One region of the Exiguobacterium sp. SH5S13 genome, then DNA from elsewhere that is predicted to be linked to it. Evidence: predicted binding sites of a transcription regulator. Region 1 holds the regulator's gene; each other region holds the start of a gene.
What was found. Region 1 encodes Rex, which represses fermentation and respiration genes when NADH is low (regulators of the CRP and FNR family bind a similar motif). Its sites were predicted from a motif close to TTGTGAAATATTTCACAA; they were not measured.

Region 1 (3,277 bases):
TTTGACAATCCCTTTGCTCAGTTTTTCACGTAATTATGTCTAAAGTTTGAACGCCGGTTGTGACGACAAAAAACCGTTCCTCGGCAGGAACGGTTTTGATCATGAATTGGACGTGCGTCTCGCTTTCATCCAGTGGTAGATGACGACACCGATATATGTGACGAACCCGATCACATACAATATAAAGCCGTACAAGATCCAGCCCAGGGCGTCCCACCCGCGGACGAAGACGAGTCCGATGATACACGACACGTATCCCACGACGAGCAGCGTCAACGAGAAGGCAAGTCTCCGCTTGAATGGCGACTTCCAAAAGTTCAGCACGGCAATCAACAGAATTGTCGTCAACACACCGATGATGATGAGCTCATCCCCGTAGTACTCCCAAGTCATCGTTTCTCCCCCTGACATGTGTTTGATTGGTTTTATCTTAGCATGTACTTCCTTGTTGCAGAAAAAGCGTTTACGACCAATATCACTTTGAACATGTAGTTTCAGTACGACAGTTTGCGACCAAAAAGCACCGTTATGCCAACCGTGATACGTGCCAACCGACAAGGAGAAACAGTCCGATCAACACGATGGCCAAGCCCCTTTTCAAGATACTTCCAGTTTAGCGCACTCGCATTAAAAAAACACCACGTCTCATGACGTAGTGTTCACTTCTCATTCATTTGCTTCATCAAATCCATCTGTTCTTTCACCATCGCCTCTTTCTCACGTCGGAGCACACCGCGGTACGTCATGCGTGAGATCGATAAGCTGATCTCATATAGGAAGAAGAGCGGCAGCGACACCATGAGGTGCGACGTCAAATCCGGCGGCGTGATGAATGCCGCGATGACGAACAAGGCGAAGTAGGCGTACTTCCGAATTTTTGAGAGGAAGTACGGCGTCACGACACCGATGCGCGTCAAGAACATCGTCACGACCGGCAACTGGAACAACAGTCCGAACGGGATTGTCAGTTGCAACAGGAACGTGAAATAGTTCGTCGCCCCGATGATTTGCGTCAGACCGAGGTCTTGCCCGAGGTCCGTCGAGATATCGAGGACGAGCGGGAACAACCAATAGTAGGCGAATGCGAGACCGATGAGGAACAAGATAAAGATGACCGGGATATAGGCGAGCGTCCATTTTCGTTCATTCGGATGCAGACCAGGTGCGACGAACGCCCACAGTTGATACAGTAGAAATGGACCAGACGCGACGAGCCCGATGACGAGCGCCAAGTTCAAGTAAATCATGAGCGGGTCCGCGACCCCAAAGGCGTTCAGCTCGAGCCCTCGTTCGACGAGGTCCGCCTGCAGATAGGCGAGCACGTATTTGACACTCGGCAAAGCGATCAGAAAGAAGGCAAAGACGACAAATGCCGACAGCATCAGTCGTCTCCGCAGCTCTGTCAAGTGATCGGACAGTGCCCGTTCTTGATCAGGTTGATGGCTCATGGCTTACTGCTCTTTCTTCTCAATTTCTTTCTTGTCGGTCTCGTCGTGCTCTTTCATCATACCGTTCGTGGCATTTTTGAACTCACGGAGCGTCTGCCCCGCTGCCCGGCCGAACTCTGGCAATTTCTTCGGCCCGAAGAGGATGAGCGCGATGATGGCGATGACGAAAATACTGACGCCACCTGGGATACCGACGACGAGTGATGATTGTAGAAATTCCATTATTGATGGACCCCCTCAGCGGATGGATAGTGTTGCATAAAGTAAATGAGCGACTGGAGTTCGATCGACAAGTCGATATGATGGACGCGGACCGTGTCCGGTACAGTCAATCGCGCCGGCGTGAAGTTCAAGATCCCTCGAACGCCATAGCGGACCAAGTCATCGGCAACCGGCTGCGCGTAAGCGGACGGGACCGTGAGGATGGCGACATCGATTTTGTTTTGCTTCATGATTTGTTCCATCTCATCGACGTGATGAATCGGGACACCTGACATCGTCGTGCCGACTTTTGTCTCGTCTGCGTCGAACCCGACGACGATATGTGTGTTATTGTTTTTAAGGAAGTTATAGTTGACGAACGCTGTCCCGAGATGACCGACCCCGACCAAGGCGACGTTCGTGATCTCGTCTTGATTCAGCGTCTTACGGAAAAAGTCTAACAGATACTGTACGTTATAGCCATATCCCTTTTTACCGAGCGCACCGAAGTATGAGAAGTCACGGCGAATCGTTGCCGAATCGACCTTAACCGCCTCGCTCAGTTCAGCAGAAGACACACGCTGTTTCCCTGACGAATGTAGGCTTTGGATAAACCGATAGTATAGTGGCAACCGTTTGGCTGTCGCTTGCGGAATCTTTGGTTCGTTTTGACTCAACGGAAAGAGCCTCCTTTTTACGACGCGTTTCAAACGAATCTGATTTCATACACCTTGATTGTAAACGAATTCACATAAGCACTCAATGAATATACCTGAAAAGGGGAAGAAATAAAGTATACTAAACAGAGAGAAAGGGGTTTTTTCACTTGATCCTACTGCAAGTCAACAACTTATCCAAATCGTTCGGCGTCGAGCCGATTTTAGAGAATGTCAAACTAGAAATCCAAGAAGGCGAACGCGTCGCCCTCGTAGGCCGCAACGGCGCCGGCAAGTCGACGCTGTTAAAAGTCATCGCCGGCGAGTACAACTATGACTCGGGCGACATCATGAAGCCAAAAGACGTGACGATCGGCTATCTCGCCCAAGACTCGGGGTTAGAATCGAACGAGACGACGTGGAACGAGATGCTCACCGTCTTCACCGATTTGATCGAACAAGAGAAGACGCTCCGCCAGATGGAGCAAGACATGGGCTCGGAGCGGATCTTGAACGACCCGGCCGCCTACGAGCGTCTGCTCGCGGCGTATGACGAGGAGCAGCACACGTTCAAAGACCGCGGCGGCTATCAGTATGAAGCGACGATCCGCTCGATCTTGCACGGGATGCGGTTTTACCCGGACGACTTCGAACGTCGGATCGACACGCTCTCAGGCGGACAGCGGACACGTCTTGCCTTAGCGAAGATGCTCCTGCAAAGCCCGGACCTGCTCATCTTGGATGAGCCGACGAACCATTTAGACATCGAGACGCTCAGCTGGCTCGAGAAGTACTTGAGCGGCTATAAAGGTGCCGTCCTCATCGTCTCCCATGACCGTTACTTCCTCGACCGCGTCGTCTCGGTCGTCTACGAGCTGTCACGCAACCGCAGCCGCCGCTTCGTCGGGAACTATACGAAGTTCCTCGAGCAGAAGGCCGCGCTGTACGAGCAAGAGAAGAAGCAGTTCGAGT
Region 2 (3,277 bases), on a different contig from region 1:
GCGTAGCTGAGGGCGATCGTGGCACCGCCACCAAGCCCGTCGCTGAAAGCGGTCAACGTGTCGTTGAAACCGAGTCCTCCGACAAGTCCACCGACGATGGCGGCGAGGATGAGCGATAAGACGATATGGACACGACTGATCGCGAGAGCAAATAAGACAATGACAGCTAATAATACAGCATTCATGAGTTCCAACACCTTTCGAATCATAAGTTCTTTCTCTTGTTATCACTTTAATACGATAAAGACTTTTGAAATTTAACATACGTTTTATGACTTGTCAAATCATGAAAACAAAAAAAGCGACAACTTCGAAAAGTTATCGCTTCTTCATCATAGTTCGACGTTATGGTACACCTGACGAACGTCTTCTAAGTCTTCGAGCACGTCGAGTAGTTTCTCGAATTGCTCTTTCGACGCTTCGTCGAGTTCGACTTCGTTTTGCGGTAGCATCGTCAGCTCGGCGACTTCGAACGTCTCCACACCCGCCGCTTTGAACGCGGTCTGGACGGCATGGAATTCTTCCGGCTCGGCATAGACGATGACCGTCTCATCTTCTTCGATGACGTCACGGACATCGAGATCGTGCTCCATCATGAGTTCGAGCACGTCGTCTGCTGTCATCCCGCCGACACCGATGACGGCCGTCGCATCGAACATATACGCGACCGACCCGCTGACGCCCATGTTACCACCGTTCTTGCCGAACGCGGCCCGAACTTCAGAGGCGGTCCGGTTGACGTTGTTCGTGAGCGTGTCGACGATGAGCATCGACCCGCTCGGCCCAAAGCCCTCATAGCGGAGTTCGTCGAAGTTCTCTTCGTCGCCGCCTTTCGCTTTGTCGATGGCCCGGTCGATGATCGCTTTCGGGACGTTATACGTCTTCGCGCGCTCGACGACGAACTTGAGCGATTGGTTCAATTCCGGATCAGGTTCACCTTGGCGGGCGACGATGTAGATCTCGCGGCCGAACTTCGCGTAGATACGACTCGTATTGGCGTCTTTAGACGCCTTTTTCTCTTTAATGTTGTTCCATTTACGACCCATTACGTGTCATCTCACTTTCCATTGTTCGATAGATTCACTGTCGATTATATAAGAAGAAGCGAGCGTTGACGAGAGAAAATCATCCCTCGCTCTTGTCCATCTTCTCAACGATCTCGGTCAGCGTCTTTAAACTGTCGATCAAGCGGTCGGTCTCATCCTCATCGAGGAACGCTAACCGATCCTCGAACAGGCGCCGAAACGAGTCGCGCCGCTCGAGGAGCACGCGCTCTCCTTGGTCGGTTAATTGGTTCCAGATGACGCGGCGGTCGCGCTCGTCAGGGACACGTGTAATATACCCTTCGTCGACGAGCTTCGTGATGAGCGGCGTCACGTTCGGCGGGGCAATTGATAACGTCTCACTAATTTGTCCGTTCGTGACCGCGCCTTCATCCTCGATCAACATCAATAGATGAAAGTGAGAGAAATTTAAGTTCGGGATTTGCGGGAGGTCGGAGCGGCGGAGCAGTTTTCTTCTGATTAACGGGATCAGTTTCACAAACTGATCGGCTGCATCTTGTCTTGGCATAGTCATAGTCACTTCCTAGTCAGGTTCTTTCTTCATTATACACGACCACAGGCGGGGTGGACGAGCAATCATCGGACTGTGAGCATTTACACACCGATTCCGCCAAACTAACGACACAAATAATGTAAGCGTTTACATATAGGTCTGTCCTTGTTTTCATGAAAACGCATACGATTTTACTGAGCTGATCTATAAAAATCAAGACCTATCCTCAAACAGCAAAAAAATATTGTGAAAGAGTTCACATTGTTGTCACGCACAAATTGAATGAAACGGTGTATTCTATGAATGTGAAGGAAAGCACAAACTCTTATCAGGCAAACCGATTATCCCGTGCTCTCCATCAAGTCAGAAGATCAGCTCTCATTCATGAGGAGGAAACCAACATGGCAGTTAAAGAGAAAGCAGTAGTGGAAACATCAGCAGAACAGATGGTCGACACGCTCGTTAAGCAAGCGCACACGGCACTCGACACGTTGATGACGTTTGACCAAGAGAAAATCGACACGATCGTCCAAGCGATGGCGTTAGCCGGACTCGAGCAACACGTCGTACTCGCTAAACATGCATTTGAAGAAACAGGTCGCGGTGTGTTTGAAGACAAGATGATCAAAAACATCTTTGCGACAGAATATATTTTCAACTCACTTCGCGGTGAGAAAACAGTCGGCGTCATCGAAGACGATGAGCAAAACGGCATCACATACATCGCCGAGCCGGTCGGTGTCGTCGCCGGGGTCACACCGGTCACGAACCCGACATCAACGACGATGTTCAAAGCGATCATCGCCATCAAAACACGTAACCCGATCATTTTCGGCTTCCACCCGTCAGCACAACAATGTTCAAGTGCAGCGGCCCGCGTCCTTCGTGACGCAGCAATCGCAGCAGGTGCACCGGAACATTTGATCCAATGGGTCGAAAAACCGTCACTCGACGCGACGAAAGCACTCATGAACCACCCAGGCGTGGCCATGGTACTCGCAACAGGCGGCGCGGCAATGGTGAAGTCGGCTTACTCGACAGGTAAACCAGCGCTCGGCGTCGGACCTGGTAACGTCCCGGCTTATATCGACAAGACAGCGAAAGTAAAACGCGCCATCTCGGACGTCATCTTATCGAAAACGTTCGATAACGGCATGATCTGTGCGTCAGAACAAGCGATCATCGTCGACCAAGAAGTATATGAAGACGTGAAACGTGAAATGACAGCGCTTGGCTGCTACTTCTGCTCACCAGAAGAAAAAGCCAAACTCGAAACACTCGTCATCAAGACAGACACATGTGCGGTCAACCCTGAGATCGTCGGGAAACCGGCAGCATGGATCGCCGAGAAAGCTGGACTCAGCGTCCCGGCCGACACGAAAATCTTGATCGCTGAACTCGAGACAGTCGGCGCGACAGAACTGCTCTCACACGAGAAGCTCAGCCCGGTGCTCGGCGCTTATAAAGTTCAATCACGAGAAGAAGGCTTCGCGATCGCTGAGAAAATGCTTGAAATCGGTGGTCTCGGTCATACGGCCGCAATCCACTCGACAGACGACGACGCGATCCTCGCGTTCGGACTTCGCATGAAAGCTTGCCGCATCATCGTCAACTCGCCAACGGCACACGGCGGTATCGGTGACCTTTACAACGAAATGACACCATCACTCACACTCGGTTGTGGGTCGTACGGTAAAAACTCCGTCTCTGAGAACGTGAC
Region 3 (3,277 bases), on a different contig from region 1:
ATTGGCGGATAAAACACCCGCAAAAAGTAGTTTTGAAGGCTTTCGACGTCCCCGACGACACGGGCGAGCAAGTCCCCGCTCCGGTATTTGGCGAAGATGTTCGGCACGAGCGGTTCGAGCTGGCGATAAAACCGGACGCGCAGTTCGCTTAAAATCGTGAACGTCGCCCGGTGTGACGCCAAGCGTTCGCGGTAGCGGCTCCCCGCCCGAATGACGCCGAACAGCTTGATCAGGACGACCGGTACCATGAGCGCATAGAGGGGCGGCACAAGGCCGGCCCGCGACACGAGATATCCACTCGCCGCGAACAAGGCGACAGCCGCGAGTCCTGCCGTATAGCCGAAGAAGATCGAGAGGATGATATCCTTTTTCTCTTTCATCATCCATTTTGTGATCGTCCAAAGTGAGTTCATCCTCTCACCCCTTTCTGTAACGTGAACAAGTCGGCGTAGGCCGGGACAGCGAGCAACTGTTCATGTGTGCCGTTCGCGACGAGGTTCCCCTCGTCCATGAACCAAATCGCGTCCGCTTGCTTGATCGTATGGAGACGGTGCGCGACCGTGACAAGCGTCGCGTCACGCGACAACTCCTCGATCGAGCGCCGAACGATTCTCTCGGTCACCAAATCGAGACCGGTCGTCGGTTCATCGAACAAGATGATACCTGGACGCTTCAAGAAGGCACGGGCCAGGGCGAGGCGTTGCCGCTCACCACCGGACAATCCGTAACCGCCTTCTCCGAGCTCGGTATTCAATCCGTCCGGCAAATTGGCGATGACCTCGACGAGGCCGGCGGCTTCAGCCGCCCGCATGATGTCAGTCTCGTCCGCCGTCTCACCGAGGGCGATATTAGCGGCGAGACTGCCGGCGAACAAATACGGGTTTTGCGAAATATACCCGATTGTCCCGTACCAAGACGTATCGGTGAACGATTCGAGCGGCTCCCCGTCGACGAGGACGCGGCCGCTGTCCGGTTTCACAAGACCGGACAGCACGTTCAACACGGTCGTCTTGCCTGATCCGCTCGCGCCGACCAAGGCGACGTGTGACCGTGCCGGGATTACCCCGCTCAGCGGGTGGAGCGTGAAGCGCCCCCCTTCATATTGGAACGAGACCGCATCGAGAACAAGTTCGGGCGTCCGGTTTGTTAGCGGTCTGTCTCCCCACTCGATGCGGTCGTCCGGGGCGTCGAGCGCCTCGAAGATACGATCGGCCGCACCCATGCTACCACGCCCGGTATGGAAGGCGCTGCCGAGGTCTTTGATCGCTAAATAGTATTCCGGGGCCAAGACGAGAATCAAGAAGCCGGCGAAAAACGTCAAGTTTTGCCAAACGACCATCTGGAGCGCCACTTCTAAGGCGACGACGCCGGTGCTGAGCATCGAGATGAACTCGAGCATGAGCCCTGACAAGAAAGCGGTCTTTAAGACGACCATCGTCGCGTCCCGGAAGTCGAGACTGCTCTTCTCGATCGCTTGCGCTTCTTGCTCGGCACGTCCGTATAGCTTGAGTGTCGTCAATCCTTGAAGGACGTCTAAAAATTTCCCTGAGAACTGGTTCATTTTCTCCATCTGCTCTTCAGACTTCTTCTGGGTCGCGATACCGATGATGATGAAAAAAATTGGAATGAACGGCGCGGTCACCATCATGATGACACCCGAGATCCAGTGCTGACTGAAGACGACGACGAGAATGAGCAGCGGGATGATCGACGTCTGGATGACTTGGGGCCAGTACTGGCTAAAGTAAGCATCGACCTCATCGACCGCATCCATATAGACACTGACTTTCTTCCCGGACTGTCCGGATAGAGACGTCTCGATCGGATTCGATGTGTAGCGGTCGAGCAGTTGACGTCGAAGCGTCCGCTTCGCCCGCTCCGACAAGTTGGCACCGATGCGTCCCGAGACATACCCGAACAAGGCACGTGCGAGCAGCGCGAGCACGAGCCAACCTAGAGACGGGATGACACTTTGGAACGATTCGTTTTTTAAAAATACTCGGTCGACGACGTCGACGATCAAATAAGCCTGAGCCAAGATGGACAACCCGATCATCACCGCGGCGATGACGAGCCCGACGATATGTCCTTTCTCGGCCAAAGCGAGAGCTTGCAGTCGTTTCACTGCGTTCATCCTTTCTAAACGTGCATGACAATTTTTCTTTGTGATGATTCTCACTAATTATAACTGATGTAAGGGTCCATAGCGAACGCTTCGCTTGTCGAGACGTGCAAAAAAACGCCACGAATGGAGCGTGGCGTCAGTGTGTCGCTTGTTCAAAATACTCAGGATGCAACGTCACGAGTTGACGGGCGTCGAACTGGAGAATGTCTTCTTTGCGCAGTCGCGATAAGATGTGGGACACGGTCTCGCGCGATGTCCCCGACAGTCTCGAGATTTCAACTGTCGTGAACGGACAACGTACGCGCACACCGTCGGCTTCTTTTTCTCCGAGGTCTTCAATCAAGTAATGGATCGTATTGATCACCCGGTCGCTCGCACTCGGCGTGATGATTTCCTGAACACGGCGTTCATGAAGGTCAAGGATTCGATTCATCTGACCGACGATGTGCAAGAGCATCGTCGCATTTCTTGAGACGAGCGCTTCAAAGCGATCCGTCGGCATATAAATGACTTCAATATCGGTCAGCGCTTCCGCCGAATGTTGGTAATACGTTTCCGTCAACAGTCCCCGGTACGGAAACAGCTGCTTCGGCTTCAAGTAGTCGGTGTATTGATGGGTCGCCGTTTCATTGCACCGCTCGAGCCTCACATACCCACTGATTAAAAAGTAGACGCGCTCACGTGGGTCGCCTTCCATGAATAAAAGCTGCCCTTTGCGGTACGTTCGACAGTATACGTGCGGTAGCAAGCTCTCTAGCTCGCGGCTCGTGCATTTATTGAAGATATCGAGTTGTCTTAAATCGTCGACTGTCCATTGCTGTCTCATGTTCAATCCCTCGCTTCCCGAACTGGTGATCTTTCTTTTAGTATACGAGACCCAGCTTGTGAAAACGCTTTCAAATTCCGACAGTTTTCTGACAAGACAAAAGAGGGGTTGCCCCCTCTCCTCAGTCGAGCATCAATTCCATGATCGCATCTTGCAAATCGCGTTCGAGTTCAAGCGCATGCAGATCGAACAGCCATGCTTCGAGTCTCGTCTTCGACGCCGCCATCCGGTAGAGGCGGTCTTTCAAATCGTAAGATATCTCGGCGCGGTCAATGAAGCGATACAAGCGCTCCAGTCGATGACCGTTGTTCGTCACCTCGACAGGG

Region 2: adhE (bifunctional acetaldehyde-CoA/alcohol dehydrogenase) is a predicted target of Rex. The motif match lies at 1,802-1,819, and genes of this name have one in related genera.
Region 3: cydD (thiol reductant ABC exporter subunit CydD) is a predicted target of Rex. The motif match lies at 2,164-2,181, and genes of this name have one in related genera.

Annotation. Positions count from the first base shown of each region.
Region 1 covers NZ_SJUS01000038.1:2,020-5,296, forward strand. The annotation lists gene EVJ30_RS14390 (hypothetical protein) at 100-393, opposite strand; gene tatC (twin-arginine translocase subunit TatC) at 660-1,448, opposite strand; gene EVJ30_RS14400 (twin-arginine translocase TatA/TatE family subunit) at 1,452-1,670, opposite strand; gene EVJ30_RS14405 (redox-sensing transcriptional repressor Rex) at 1,670-2,326, opposite strand; gene EVJ30_RS14410 (ABC-F family ATP-binding cassette domain-containing protein) at 2,476-3,277, shown strand, end outside.
Region 2 covers NZ_SJUS01000004.1:90,637-93,913, forward strand. The annotation lists gene EVJ30_RS03975 (Na+/H+ antiporter family protein) at 1-185, opposite strand, end outside; gene EVJ30_RS03980 (YebC/PmpR family DNA-binding transcriptional regulator) at 333-1,046, opposite strand; gene EVJ30_RS03985 (MarR family winged helix-turn-helix transcriptional regulator) at 1,126-1,572, opposite strand; gene adhE (bifunctional acetaldehyde-CoA/alcohol dehydrogenase) at 1,959-3,277, shown strand, end outside.
Region 3 covers NZ_SJUS01000022.1:16,471-19,747, reverse strand. The annotation lists gene cydC (thiol reductant ABC exporter subunit CydC) at 1-413, opposite strand, end outside; gene cydD (thiol reductant ABC exporter subunit CydD) at 410-2,134, opposite strand; gene EVJ30_RS11430 (Crp/Fnr family transcriptional regulator) at 2,262-2,951, opposite strand; gene EVJ30_RS11425 (glycoside hydrolase family 31 protein) at 3,073-3,277, opposite strand, start outside.